One region of the Psychrobacillus sp. NPDC093180 genome, then DNA from elsewhere that is predicted to be linked to it. Evidence: riboswitches for the same ligand, from Rfam matches in the RefSeq annotation. Region 1 holds a riboswitch; the other holds the start of a gene.

What was found. Region 1 has a riboswitch for cobalamin ahead of ACIP9W_RS06590 (ABC transporter substrate-binding protein). Riboswitches for the same ligand answer to the same signal wherever they lie in the genome.
Region 2: linked by a shared signal. The riboswitch ahead of ACIP9W_RS19395 (hypothetical protein) and the one ahead of ACIP9W_RS06590 (ABC transporter substrate-binding protein) in region 1 are both predicted to bind cobalamin.

Annotation. Positions count from the first base shown of each region.
Region 1 covers NZ_JBIVOJ010000003.1:229,495-237,123, forward strand. Annotated here, with positions in the region: gene argS (arginine--tRNA ligase) at 1-1,168, shown strand, start outside; cobalamin riboswitch at 1,877-2,016, shown strand; gene ACIP9W_RS06590 (ABC transporter substrate-binding protein) at 2,149-3,123, shown strand; gene ACIP9W_RS06595 (FecCD family ABC transporter permease) at 3,128-4,111, shown strand; gene ACIP9W_RS06600 (adenosylcobinamide amidohydrolase) at 4,113-5,582, shown strand; gene cbiB (adenosylcobinamide-phosphate synthase CbiB) at 5,585-6,544, shown strand; gene ACIP9W_RS06610 (pyridoxal phosphate-dependent aminotransferase) at 6,531-7,607, shown strand; gene ACIP9W_RS06615 (bifunctional adenosylcobinamide kinase/adenosylcobinamide-phosphate guanylyltransferase) at 7,580-7,629, shown strand, end outside.
Region 2 covers NZ_JBIVOJ010000015.1:90,964-98,592, reverse strand. Annotated here, with positions in the region: gene ACIP9W_RS19415 (TRM11 family SAM-dependent methyltransferase) at 1-603, opposite strand, end outside; gene ACIP9W_RS19410 (serine hydrolase) at 685-1,497, opposite strand; gene ACIP9W_RS19405 (AraC family transcriptional regulator) at 1,595-2,521, shown strand; gene ACIP9W_RS19400 (MFS transporter) at 2,801-4,033, opposite strand; cobalamin riboswitch at 4,153-4,344, shown strand; gene ACIP9W_RS19395 (hypothetical protein) at 4,614-4,841, shown strand; gene ACIP9W_RS19390 (hypothetical protein) at 5,130-5,306, opposite strand; gene ACIP9W_RS19385 (metal ABC transporter solute-binding protein, Zn/Mn family) at 5,553-6,473, shown strand; gene ACIP9W_RS19380 (metal ABC transporter ATP-binding protein) at 6,486-7,235, shown strand; gene ACIP9W_RS19375 (metal ABC transporter permease) at 7,252-7,629, shown strand, end outside.

The sequences.
Region 1 (7,629 bases):
TTATATTAATGATGCTGGAAATCAAATCCATAACTTAGCGGTTTCTATTGAAGTGCGCTATTTCGAAGCATTAGGCTTAGAAAAAGAAATGCCAGAAGACGGATACCGCGGTCAAGATATTATTGATATCGCAGCGGATCTAGTAAAAGAGCATGGCGATAAATTTGTACAAATGTCTGACGAAGAGCGTTATAAAGCGTTCCGTGCACACGGTTTAAAAGTAGAACTTGCGAAGTTACAAAAAGACTTAGCGGACTTCCGTGTAGGATTCGATAATTGGTTCTCTGAAACTTCTTTATACACAGATGGAAAAATTGAAGTAGCATTAGATAAATTAAAAGCAAACGGTCATATTTTCGAAGAAGAAGGAGCAACTTGGTTCCGCTCTACAACGTTTGGCGATGACAAAGACCGCGTATTGATTAAAAGTGACGGCTCTTTCACGTATTTATTACCAGATATCGCTTACCATGAAGATAAGCTAGTACGCGGCTTCGACCAACTGATCAACATTTGGGGAGCAGACCACCACGGATACATCCCACGTATGAAAGCGGCGATTGAAGCACTTGGATACGAGCGTGAAAAACTAGAAGTTTCCGTTATTCAAATGGTTCAACTATATAAAGACGGCGAAAAAATGAAGATGAGTAAACGTACTGGTAAAGCAGTTACGATGCGTGAACTAGTAGAAGAGGTAGGCCTGGATGCAGTTCGTTACTTCTTCGGCATGCGTTCAGGCGACTCACATATGGACTTCGATTTGGACTTAGCCGTTTCTCAATCAAATGAAAACCCAGTGTATTATGCTCAGTATGCACATGCACGTATTTGCTCCATCTTACGAGCAGCTGAAACTCAACAATTAAAAGCTTCAACAGATTCACTTGATTTATTACAAAGCGAAAAAGAATTAGATCTATTGAAAAAAATCGGTGACTTCCCACAAGTAGTAGCAGATGCTGCAAAACTTCGTGCACCTCACCGCGCTGCAACTTATATCCAAGAGCTAGCAGCAACATTCCACAGCTTCTACAATGCGGATAAAGTACTCGATGCAGAAAATGTCGCTTTAACTGGCGCTCGTCTTGCACTAGTTACATCTGCTCGCCAAACAATCGCGAACGCACTTCGCTTAATCGGCGTTGCGGCTCCAGAAAAAATGTAATATCGAACACTTCGACCTCGGTCGGAGTGTTTTTTGTTGGAGGAATATGTTTAGTTGGAAAAATACATGCGTTAGTTGGAATTTTGGAGAGTTTAGTTGGAATTTTAGCGCATTTAGTTGGAAAATTGAGCATCTTAGTTGTAAAAGGATATTTCTTCCTTAAATCATGGTAGAATTCTTTATCGGCCATATGTCCAGTTTGTGCTTGGGTGGAGAGTTTCTTGATGAGAAAGTGTTTAGTTGGAAATATTCAAGATTTAGTTGGAATTTTGGGGTGTTTAGTTGGAATTTTAGCGCATTTAGTTGTAAAAATGAGCGACTTAGTTGTAAAAGGATATTTCTTCCTTAAATTATGCCGAAATTCTTTATCGGCAATATGTCCAGTTCATGCTTGATTAGAGATTCTTTTGGGGTGAAAGTGTATAGTTGGAAAAATTCATGATTTAGTTGGAATTTTGGAGAGTTTAGTTGGAATTTTAGCGCATTTAGTTGTAAAAATGAGCGACTTAGTTGTAAAAGGATATTTTTTCCTTAATTCGGACCGGCTTTCTCTAGCGGAAATATGTCCAGATCATGCCTGGTCGTAACGTTTTTTGGGGGAGAAAGTGTTTCCGTCTTAGTCGGAAAACCATTTTCCCCTTCATTCGCTATAAAAAAATCCCTGTCGACAACCATGCCATTTCATGTATAATGAAGTCGATGCATACAAAATATTTTGAACATAAAGGTGCTTGCTATGAAACTAGTAAGTTAAAAGGGAAGCTGGTTTAAATCCAGCACGGTCCCGCCACTGTGTGTGATAGTCCGCTATCATGAGTCAGAAAACCTGCCTTTATGTGTGAACACTTTAATGCCTACGAGGATAGGTAACGTGTGAGTCGGCTTGGCTTATGGAAACCTTGCAGATTTATACCTATTCTATCTCTCGTTCATTGGACGAGAGTTTTTTATTTGCACAGAAGAAAATGGGGGAAAGTAACATGAAGAAATTATGGCAATTATGGATGACATCCGCTTTAGCAGCATTGCTATTAGTCGGTTGTGGTCAAGAAGAAGCAAAACCTGTCGAAAATAACGACAATGCTCAACAAGAACAACAAGCAGAGGTAGATGAAGCTACATTTCCGATAACAATGACGGATGCGGTTGGCAATGAAATAACGTTAGAAGAAGCTCCAAAAACAATCGTTTCCATGATCCCAAGTAATACAGAAATTCTATTCGCGCTTGGGTTAAATGAAGAAATCGTTGGTGTAAATGACTATGATAACTATCCAGAAGAAGCGCTAGAAAAAGAGAAAATTGGTGGACAGGAATTCAACGTAGAGAAAATCTTATCGATGAATCCAGAAATCGTATTTGCGCATGAGTCTATGTTAGGAATAGGCGAAGCTGGTTTACAACAACTCCGCGATGCTGGTGTGAAAGTATTTGTTGTGAAAAATGCAACTGATTTCAATGAAACATATACAACAATCGAACAAATTGGTCGTGCTACAGGTAAATTAGAAGAAGCACAAAAAATTGTAGAAGATATGAAAGCAAAAGTAGAAGAAGTAAAAGAAAAAGTGGCAAAAGTAGAAACGAAGAAAACAGTATTTGTAGAAACTACAGATGTTCCAGAAGTTTATACACCTGGTAAAGGAACGTTCATGCAAGAAATTTTAGATATGGTGAATGCAGAAAATATCGCAGCAGATCAAGAAGGCTGGTTTATGATTTCACCGGAAGAAATTGTTAGCCGTAATCCAGACGTAATTATCGTTATGTATAGCTATGTAGATGGAATTGTAGATAGTGTAAAAGCACGTGATGGTTTCGATACGATTACTGCGGTGCAAAATGATGCGGTAGTACAAGTGGATGAAAACTTAACGAGTCGTACAGGTCCACGTCTTGCAGATGGGTTAGAAGAAATCGCGAAAGCAATTTACCCAGAGGCATTTAGTGAGTAAAGCCATGATCGGCTACATCTTGTCGATTGCAGCACTACTTGTTGCAATTTGGCTTGGTGTATCGGTCGGATCCGTTAAGGTACCGATCAGCACATTATGGGATACGGGAGCAGATGCAATCGCATCGAATATTGTTTGGAAAATTCGCATGCCGCGTGTTGTGCTTGCAGGGCTAGTTGGTGCATCACTAGCTATTGCAGGCGCTGCGTTTCAAGGATTGTTAAAAAATCCGCTTGCCGATCCTTATACGTTAGGAGTGTCGTCCGGTGCCTCGGTAGGTGCCGTGACTACGCTCTTTTTCGGTATTTCGGTACCATTTTTAGGGATATTCACGTTGCCGGTTTTCAGTATGATCGGTGCATTAGTGACGATGTTTCTAGTTATTTCTTTTGCAAAACTAGTCGATCGTGCGATGAAAATGGAAACAATTATTTTAACGGGTATTATATTTAGCTCTTTTTTAGGCTCCGTTATTTCACTAATGATTGCACTCACTGGGGAAGAGTTACGCCAAATTATTAGCTGGCTTCTCGGTAGTGTGTCGATGCGCGGCTGGAGTTTTGTGCAAATGGCTATCCCTTTTGTGCTCATTGGTACGCTGTTATTATGGTTAAACAGAAGAGAGCTAAATGCGATGCTGTTTGGGGAAGAGCGAGCACAGCATTTAGGAGTCAATGTGAAAAAGAGAAAAATGATGATTTTGATCGGTGGGTCAATGCTTACCGGCACAGCAGTTGCAGTATCTGGAACAATTGGGTTTGTCGGGCTTGTCGTTCCCCATATGACAAGACTACTATTTGGCTCGGACAATCGGCATGTATTACCGCTTAGCTTTATAAATGGGGCGGCGTTATTGATCATCTGTGATTTAGTGTCTCGTACGATTATTGCGCCTACTGAGCTGCCGATTGGTGTTATTACAGCATTTATCGGTGCACCGGTGTTTGCATTTATTTTCTTTAGACAACGAAAAAAAGGAGGCATTTAATATGTTGCAAGTAGAAAATGTTTCAGGTGGTTATGACCGTAAATTGATCGTTAAAAATGTCTCCTTTCATGTTGAAAAAGGAGAGATGCTCGGAATTCTTGGTCCAAACGGGAGCGGGAAGTCCACTTTGCTAAAAGTAATCAGTGGCATACTGCATAAGGAATCTGGAGATGTATTAATAGATGGTAAATCCCTACATGCTTATTCGTCGAAAGAGCTAGCGAAAAAAATGGCGGTTCTTCCACAACTACATAGTCACGCATTTTCCCATACGGTGAGAGATACGATTGCGCTTGGTCGCTACCCTCATCAGAGTGGTTTGTTTGCTTCGTGGTCAAATGAGGATGAAGCAGCCGTAAACTTGGCGATGAAGCAAATGGGGATAGAAAAATACGAACATCATATGTTAGATCTATTGTCCGGTGGGGAGCAACAGCGTGTATTTGTCGCACAAGCACTCGCACAACAAGCTCCAATCCTGCTACTGGATGAACCAACGAATCATTTGGATATTGCACATCAAAAACAATTGTTAGATACGATCAAAACGCAAGCAAATGAAAACGGGATGACCATCATCAGTATATTTCATGATATCAATCTTGCATCTCTTTACTGTGACCAGCTCCTATTAATGGATCATGGCCAAGTAAAAGTCATCGGAGAACCGCATGAAGTCGTTATGAAAGAACAAATTGAAACGGTATATAAAGCCAGAATTAGCACAAATCCGCATCCAGAGCGTCCAAAACCTCAAATCACGATACTACCAGATATAAAAGAGCGGCGTGAGGAGAAACTCATTACAATTGAAAACTTTCAAGTGACCGATGAGTTAGTCGTATTTCAAGCAGAACACCAATTAAAAACTTGGTCATCCGCAGTCATAAATGCGGGGACTGGCTGGTATCGAACGTTCGTGAATCGAAGAGTAGATGCCCACTATAATATTGATAACGCCCAAACAGAAATGCAACAATTCCTAACCGATCGCGGCTATTCTGAAACGGAAACAGTAGGAATGATGACTGCTGTTTATACGAAAGATGCGGTCATTAAACAATACGATGGAGATTTTGGCTCCGTTATTATTATGGTGACTGCAGGAGTTGGAAATGCAGTAGATGTGGCAAAAGCTTATGAAGTAGAAGCAATGCCCGCTATCGGTACAATTAACACATGGATCATCATAAACGGGGAACTAGCAGAGGAAGCTTTTATACAAGCGGTCATTACTGCAACCGAAGCGAAAACAAAAGCACTAGCCTACGAACAAGTTAAGGATCCACGCACTGGCACGATTGCGACTGGAACATCGACAGATAGCGTGCTCGTTGCAGCCGCGCAACAAGGAGCGCATATTCCATATGCAGGCCCTATTACGGAAGTAGGTAAAAAAATAGGGCTTGGTGTCTATGAATGCACAGTGGAGGCAATCCAAACTTACAAAAAAGCAAAAGGCTGGGAATAGAAATGGGTCCTCATATTATCGCAATTGCAATAGGGCTCTTGCTCGATAGAATAATCGGAGATCCGCAGAATTGGCCGCATCCCGTTCGATTTATTGGTACGCTCATTTCAAAGCTAACCACTTGGTTGAATAAAGGAAGGTCGAAGAAAGCAAAAGGATTTCTACTCGTTTTTATCGTAGTAGGCATTACCTTTTCTGTCACGATTGCACTTTTAGTAAGTGCGTATTCCATTCATATGTGGGTTGGAATTATAGTGGAAAGTATTTTAATTGCTTCAGGATTAGCCCAAAAAAGCTTAAGAGAAGCAGCGATGGATGTATATAAACCGCTAGTTGCAAATGATTTACCTACTGCTAGACAAAAGCTATCGTGGATCGTCGGAAGAGATACAGAAACGTTAGGTGAACAAGAAATTACACGAGGTGTCGTGGAAACAGTTTCCGAGAATATTAGTGATGGAATTACGGCTCCGCTTTTTTATGCGTTCTTGTTTGCAGGAGCTCCCGGGCTTTGGGTTTATAAAGCGATCAATACACTCGATTCGATGGTTGGTTATAAAAACGAGCAGTACGAAGAGTTCGGATACGCTGCTGCAAAGCTGGATGATATAGCAAACTTTATACCTAGTCGTTTGACGGGCTATCTTATTATGCTGTGGGGTAAAAAAGAAAGTAAGCTACCTTTTAACAAGCGTATGAAAGGCTGGTGGCTTGATGCGAAAAAACATCCAAGCCCAAATAGTGGTTATTTAGAGGCAGCAACTGCTTACCAGCTAGGCATTCAACTTGGGGGAATGAATACATATAAAGGAATTATTTCAAATCGTGCCCGCATGGGAATTGGAGAGGTCCCTTTATCACCAAACCATATATTAAGTACCATCTCTCATTTGAATACAGCAGTATATCTATTTTGGCTTTGGATGATGGTCATTGGAGGAATTTTATATGGCATTACCTAATCATGGAGCAAATGCACATCACGTATATGAACGTCTAGGAATCGAGATGCCAGAAAAAATAATGGATTTTAGTGAAAATGTAAACCCATTAGGTCCACCAGCTTTCGTAATGGAAAAATGGTCTTCATATGCGGAGTTAATCACAAAATATCCAGATCCGGCTGGAGAGCCTTTTTTATCTGCAGCCGCTAAGTATCACGACGTATCCGTCAGTAACATCATCGTTGGAAACGGAGCAGCAGAACTATTTGCAAGCATTGCAAAACGATATGAAAACAAGCGTGTCGTCTTGATTCATCCAACCTTTTCAGAATATGCGGCGACACTTGCTCCTTATCATGTATACATAAAAGAAATAATTGCAACAGGCCAGCTTCCTTTAGATGAGGTATTCGATGAAATTGAGTTTGCAGAGGCAATCTATATTTGCAGACCAAATAATCCAACCGGTTATTTAATTCCTTTAGAGGAAATTATCCAACTTGCAAGCTACGCAAAAAGATATAGATGTGAAGTCATCTTAGACGAAGCATTTCTCGACTTTATTGATGAAAAAGAATCCTTTATCCCGTATTTGAAGGATTTTCCTAACGTGATGGTCGTGCGTTCGATGACGAAAATGTATGCGATCCCAGGTTTACGTCTTGGATATGCATTAGGGAGCGAAGCGTTCATAAAAGATATCCGCTCCCGGTTGTCACATTGGAATAGTAATGCGATTGCTATAACGATCGGAGCTGACTGTTTGCAGGAAGAAGCGTACCGAATGCAAGCAATCACTTTTGCAAAAGAAATGCGGGAGGGCTTTACCGATTTCCTAGAAAAGTGGAATTGCATTGTATTGCCGTCCACAACTAATTTCCTCTGTTTCCAACTGCCCGCACCTTCAAGTTCGAAGGCGTTTTTCGAGTATTTATTGGCAAAAGGGTGTGTCCTTCGCCATACAGAAAACTTTAAAGGTTTGGATGGAAAGTGGTTTCGTGTTGGCATGAAGGTAAAGGCACAAATGGAGTATTTGCAAAGGGAGATGACCACATGGTTCGAGGAAAACTTGTCTTCATAACAGGGGGAGTGCGGAGCGGAAA
Region 2 (7,629 bases), on a different contig from region 1:
TAAAGCTTCGACAAGCACTGTTCCAATTCCGCAGCAAGGATCGATTGCTCGAATCCCTTCAGGACGTGGAACTGCGATATTTGCTACTGCGCGAGCCACTCTTGTGCTAAGTGCAGTTGAATACTCTCTTGGTTTTTTCATATGCTTAAACCAAATAGGCTCACTTTTCGTATATAACCCAAAGTACCAGCGGCCACCGTATGGAACTACCGCATAAAGTTGGGCTGGGTTATGTAAGTCGAATTCTCCTTGCATTTCACTGCCGATTGCTCGTTCTATTTGAAGGCGCTCGTTATTTTCAACTTTATCTTTCCCTTGTCGATCATTAATTTTGAGGAACATCACTTTGTTTGTCTGTTCTTCATTGCCAAACATGGGTGCTTGTGCAATGATCTCTTCCACCGTGTCTTCCTCTGCTAAAACTTCCACTCTTCCTTTTATAAATGGGCTCCTACTAGGATCTATCTTCACATTGCTTTTTATGATTTTGGCTTCTGTATCTGCTCCAAAAAAAGAGCGCATCTCTAAATGACATAGGGAGCGTTCTGCATCGTTATATGCAAATGTATAAATGAATGCCGGTTGTCGGCTAAAATTCGTCAATGTATTCCCTCCAATAATATGTCTATTATAACATGCAACAACCGATTCCTCTTTTGAAAGAAATCGGTTGTTTTGCTTACTTTATACGTTTAGGGAGCTATCCTGTAAATAAGTATATATTTCTTCTCCTATTTGAGCTAGAACTTGCTTGGAAACTAGGTCATCTTCTTCCTTCGATAAAACAGTTGCGATTAGCTTTCTTTGTCCGATATAAAAAATACCTACGTCATGACGAGTTCCAGGTATCCAACCTGTTTTATGGGCAAGTTCCCAAGGCGTCATCCCATTATTAAAGTTAGAATATGGGGAAGGTAGTTTTTCAGGTAAGCAATCTTTTATTTGTTGCTTTTTCATGATAGCAATCATCTGTTTACTAGCCTCTTCACTTACTAGCTTACCTGTAGACATCAGCTTTAATAGTTTTCCAATATCATTGGCTGTAATTTGATTGTAGCCTTTTGGTCTCGGATTATTCATCATTAACTTGTTATAAAAAGTACTCTTTTCCATACCTGCTTCTTTCATTGTCTGTACAATAGGTTCTACTCCTACTAAATCTATTAATATATTCGTCGCTGTGTTATCGCTTTGAATAATCATTAGCATTACAATGTCGCAAATAGAAAGGGCTGTGCCGGGAGTTAAATGTTGAATAACCCCTGAACCTCCTACAAAGTCATCTTCTTTTAGGATAATTTCATCTGTTAATGATATTTCACCACGTTCAACAGCTGAGAAAACCGCTACCATAATAGGTACTTTTATAACACTTGCTGCATAAAAAAGCTCATCCCCGTTTAATTTCCACCTCTCGCCTCCATCCAAATCCTCTATAACAATCCCCCATATCCCCTTTGACTGTTCTATTAACTGGTTAATTTTGTCTATCAACATTCGCACCTTTTCTCCCCCTTTATATAAAATCATGAAATTACATTCTATTATAATGGAATAATAAGATATATTATGAATAATAGATAAATTAAAAAAGGTGGCAATTGCTATACAACAGTTATTATTACTACAACAAGTAATCGATTACATTGATGAACATATTAACGAGGAGATTAATGCAGAGGAACTAGCTAATCTAGTAGGCTATTCTCCCTATCATTTTTATAGAATCTTTGATAAACATATTGGGTATACCGTTATGAACTATGTACAGAAAAGAAAGCTTCAATTCGCTTTGTACGAGTTAGTCCAAGGCAAAAGAATTATTCAAATAGCACTAGATTATGGATTTGAAACGCATTCCGGTTTTACAAAAGCGTTTAAAAAGTGTTTTGGAAGTCCTCCAAGTTTATATAAGCTTCACTGTCCAATCTCCTTACCACAAAAATTAGATTTACTCAGTCTTCGTCAAAAACAGACTGGCGGAATAGTGATGCAACCAAAAATTATTCACAAAGAAGCTTTTGATATTGCAGGGAAGACATTTGAGAGTCACTTGGAAAAGGTTTCTTACACAAGGGATGCACCTGCTTTTTGGGAACAAAGGATTTCAGTTGATGAAGCAATCGAAAGCACGCTATACAATCTATTGTCTCCTAAAAAACATGGGGAGTATTGTATTAATATAAGTGGAACTGAATTGAAAGACAGCTTTACTTATTTATTTGCAGTGAATTATGACCAAGACAACCATCTCCCTAAAGAACTGACAAAGTTGAAAATCCCAGCAGCCACATACGCGGTTTTTAGAACCCCACTCGTCGAAGTAGGGCAATTCGTCCATTCTATCAAAGGAACTTGGCAATATATTTTGGAAGATTGGTTACCAACGTCTCATTATGAGGTCGATGAAAGCGTCTATGACTTTGAATATTACGATGAACATTGCCATGACTGGATATACGAAAAAATATTTATGGAAATCTACTTGCCGATTAAGAAAAGAGAAATAGACCGAGCTTAATCCCACAGATATTACCAGTTTACCCTTATTCCTGAGGGGTAAATATATACGGAGAAACAGATTAAGCATCTGAAAAGATCTCCCTTCGTTTTTCTCATAACTATTTGACAATGCTGCTTGTCCGAATAGGAGCCTCACTCGGCAGAGTGAGGCTTTATAAATTTATTGGATTTAATAAAGAAATACAATATGCGACTTATATTCCCCTCTCTAATGTAGAAATTTCTTCGGAATGGTATAACAGATTAAGTACCGAGTTACATAACTAAAGCATCAGTATTAAGACTGATGCTTTTTTAAAACGATATTATACAAAAATAGAACTGGAGTTAATAAAACCGCACTAACAATAATTGCTGTTTTTATCGTGAAATTTGTCGCAACATAACCAATTACAGGACCTCCACCAATTTGACCGATAGCATCTACTTGTCCTTTTACAGAAAAAAACGTTGCACGTGTAGATGAGTCTGGAATAATTTTATTCAACCAGATATCCTCTAATGGATACATAACTTTCCTTGTTATTTGGATAATTATATAAAATACTAATAAGCCTATCATATACGTTGACAATGCATAGCCAATTAACGAAGCAATAATAAATAAGCTACATGTAAAAAGAACAATATAAATATGTTTTAGACTCTGATGGAGAGAGATTCTATTCATGAGATGCAGTAACGCAAAAGAAATTAGGACAATTATAAATTGAATACCACCAGTTAATAAAACTAACTTTTCATCCGTTAGTGCTCCTAAATTAGATACGTCCAAAAAGTGAGACATCCATAAACGATCGAATCCTTCACTATAAAACCCAATGAATAAAGCAATAAGGAAAAGCATTCTGATGATAAAACTAGTTTTAGAGTAAAAAATAATTTTCCTCATATTCCCCTTCATGTTTTCCCAGGTAGTTGTTCTCTCCGCCTTACTCAACGGATTAAAATTTTCTTCCTTCATAAATAGAATTAAATACACTGCCAATCCAACCATACAAAGTCCACCAATAACGATTGGTAGATTAATCATATAAAGACCCGTTAATATACTTAGAGGTATTGCTATGACTTGCCCAAGATTACCAGCCTTTGCTCCTTTTATAAATGCTAAGGAAGCTTGCTCTTCCCCTACTTCGTCTGCAATCCAAGCTTGTAAGGAGCCACTAGTAAATGTATAACCAATCCCCCATGCAACTTGCGCTAAAAGCACAGCCATAAAAAATGGGAATAATCCCTCGATTAAAAAGCCAATCCCTATTAAAAAGTACCCAATAATAATGGAGAGCTTCCGGCTTTTTACATCGGAAATTACTCCAGTTGGAATTTCAAATAAAAAAACAGATAGTTCCAAAACAGTCCCTACTAGAACAAGTTGCAATGGATCTAGCATCACAATTTTCACTTGATATAACAAACTTACAGTGAAAATAAATGTAAAAAACAACTGTGATAAAAAACAAGTATAAATATAAACTTGATACGGATTTTTTGTCTTCCATATAGTCATTTTTATCCCTCCCTCCAATTGATTATAAGAAGGGAGAATATCATTTTCTTGTCCAAATTTGCGATTTTTCGCAAATAAAAATTCTTTTGCTTCATCTATGTTATAGTAAAAGAACAACTGAATAACGTGTAGATTTAGGTGCTATTTACCTTTTGTAAAATAGCTTAAAAGGGAAGTTCGGTGAAAAACCAACGCTGTCCCGCAACTGTAAATGGGAGCAATTCTTTCACATCCACTGTTAAATATTAATGGGAAGGGAAAGGAACGCCATGATCATAAGCCAGGAGACCTGCCTATTTCAAGTACACACCAAAACCTACGCGGAATAGGAGGTGTTAAGTGCAGCTATGAACAAGCAACAGCTTGAAATTGCTGCCGTACGAAAAAACGTAATTGGAAAGAAGCATTGGAGGAATCGTCTCCTTTTATTTCACTATGCCGTTTATAGGCATTTTCTTTTCTTTACGCATTATTCGTCACGACAACGATCAACCATATTCATTCACTTGAATTAGCATCTTCCTTTGTAACAACTAAGGGAAGATGCTTTTTATGTTTACGATGGAAAGGAAGTTGGAACATGCCAGTTGGAACAAAAGATTATTACGTAGATGGTATTAAACGTACATTAATGACGAATAGTGTCGCAAATGAATCAATATCACTTACCGCTATTTTAAGATACTACGAAGAAGAAATAAGAAGTTCGCCAAATTTGGATGGAAAAGATAAAGAATTGTACAAACGCAATTTGCAAAAAGCATTCGACCAAACAAAAGATGAAGTTTTTGGAAAGATTGAAGAGTAATAAGTAGAAAAAAAGCGTGCCGAATCAACAAATGACTGGCACGCTCTACAATTAATTATTTATCTATTTGTTTTGACTCCACTAATAGTGTCACCTTTGAAGCTGGGCATCCATATCTACTACAAACAAGATAACTTGTTGTATTCACCTGAACTTTGAGTGAAGGAAGATCTTTTTCTAAATCTGTCACCTCTTCTTGTTTATTAACAAGATAGTTCTCAATTAGAATAGAACCACTTATTATATACAAAAAGGGTTCTTGCCTTCATACCTCTTCCCCTTTACCAATTATAAATCTTGATAATCTCTCTGGTATCTTCCGCCGTCTTTTACTTCTGAATGATATAGCGCTTTTAAAGCGAAACTTTTTTCTAAGTCGTGCTCTTTCATTACTTCTTTCAAACGTTTGGAAAGCTCTGCACTATGTTTTACTAGTTGCTCCATTTTAGACTTCGAGTATTGCATGAGCTATCAACTCCTTTCCATTCAATTTGTCATTAAAGTATAACACTAAGAAAAGTTTTTTCTTATAATCACCATTATTAAAAAATTTACATACATTACTTTGACAAAACAAAAATGAAGTGTTATCCTTGTGAACAAATGTTTCCTAAGGGAAATTTAATGGCACTTAAGAAAAAGGTGATTTTTTTTATTCTAAAAGTTTCCTAAGGGAAATAAAGTAGAGCATAGGAAAAGGGAGGAATTAAAATGAAAAAAATCTTGTTTTTATTCATTACGGCGATTTTGTTAGTGGGGTGTAGCAACAATGCTAGTGGGGATATTGGAAAAGAGACGAAGCCTTTAGTTGTTACAACAACCGGGCAAATTGCGGATGCAGTTAAAGAAATTGCCGGCGACCAAGTAGAAATAAAATCATTAATGGGACCTGGTGTAGATCCTCACCTGTACAAAGCGACACAAGGGGACTTACAAACCTTAGAAAAGGCCGACATCATTTTTTACAACGGTCTAGAACTAGAAGGCAAAATGAGCGACATTTTCGAGAAAATGAAGAAAGAAAAAACGGTTGTCGGGATTGGTGACATAGTCCCACAAGATCAAATACTAAAGGATGAAGCACATCCTGAACTGTCAGATCCACATATTTGGTTTGATATTAACGTATGGGAAATAGCGACAAAAGAACTGACCAAAACACTTTCGGAAGAACTTCCAAACAGTAAAGAAGAATTTGCAAAAAATGAAGAAGCATTTTTTAAAAAATTATCCGATTTGTCTGATTGGACAGATCAACGGATTAGTGAAATTCCCAAAAAACAACGAGTGCTTGTAACAGCACATGATGCATTTAACTACTTTGGAAAAAGCCATGGTATGGAAGTTCGTGGTTTACAAGGATTAAGTACAGATTCTGAGTATGGCTTAAAAGATGTTCAAAATATCGTAGATTTTCTAGTAGATAACAATATTAAAGCTGTTTTCATAGAATCCAGTGTTTCTGACAAAGCAATGAAGGCTGTTATAGAAGGTGCAAAAGAAAAAGGACATACGATTCAAATTGGTGGGGAGCTTTACTCTGATGCCATGGGTGCGGAAGGAACAGAAGAAGGAACTTATATTGGTATGTACAAACATAACGTCAACACAATTGTCGATTCACTTAAATAGGAGGGAAGCAACATGGACGCTTTACAAGTAACAAACTTGTCGGTTGCTTATGAAGAAAAAGTTGTATTACAAAATGTGAATTTAACTATTCCAGTAGGTCATCTAACGGGCATTATCGGACCAAATGGAGCTGGTAAATCTACACTAATCAAAGCAATACTGAACCAATTACCAAATAAAACAGGGGCTGTTCATATTTTAGAACGCCCCCTTAACCCAAAAGAACATACAGTCGGCTATGTTCCACAGCGAAATGCAGTCGATTGGGACTTTCCTACAAATGCTTTAGATGTTGTTCTGATGGGACGTTACGGACATATCGGCATGATAAAAAAACCTTCAGCAAAAGATAAACAAATCGCCATGGAGTGTTTAAAAAATGTTGGTATGGAAGCTTTTGCTGATCGATCAATTGGTCAATTATCTGGAGGTCAACAGCAGCGAGTATTTTTGGCGCGCGCCCTAGCGCAAGAAGCGGAAGTCTATTTTATGGATGAACCATTTGTTGGTGTGGATGCAGCAACAGAGCGTACAATTATTGCTATTTTAAAAGACTTAAAAGCAAAAGGAAAATCTGTTTTTGTTGTTCACCATGATTTACAAACAGCAGCTGACTATTTTGATTGGATGATTTTGTTGAATCAAACGATTACTGCAGCAGGGCCAACAGAGCAAACATTTACAGAAGACAATCTGCAAGAAGCATATGGCGGAAAATTATTTTTTATGGATCAAACGAAATCGAACAAGACGTTCAATTGAGAGAGGTGAGGGAATAATGCTAACCGGAAACTTGCTTTGGGTTCTTATAGGGGCTATTTTGCTAGGTATAGCTGCAGGTTTAAATGGAACCTTTGCCTTTCTTCAAAAACAAAGCTTAGTAGGAGATGCAGCTGCCCACGCTGCTCTCCCTGGAATTGCGATAGCGTATTTAGTTACTCAGCAAAAGGATTTACCCATTTTAATGTTAGGTGCAGCCATTACTTCTGCACTTGCTGTCTATATGATCCAGTGGATTGTCGGAAACTCAAAACTAAAAGCAGATGCAGCAATCGGATTTGTTTTATCCGTATTTTTCGGTATTGGAATCGTTCTCCTTACCATTGTCAATCAAAGCGGCACAGGAAATCAAAGTGGATTGAATGATTTTATCTTC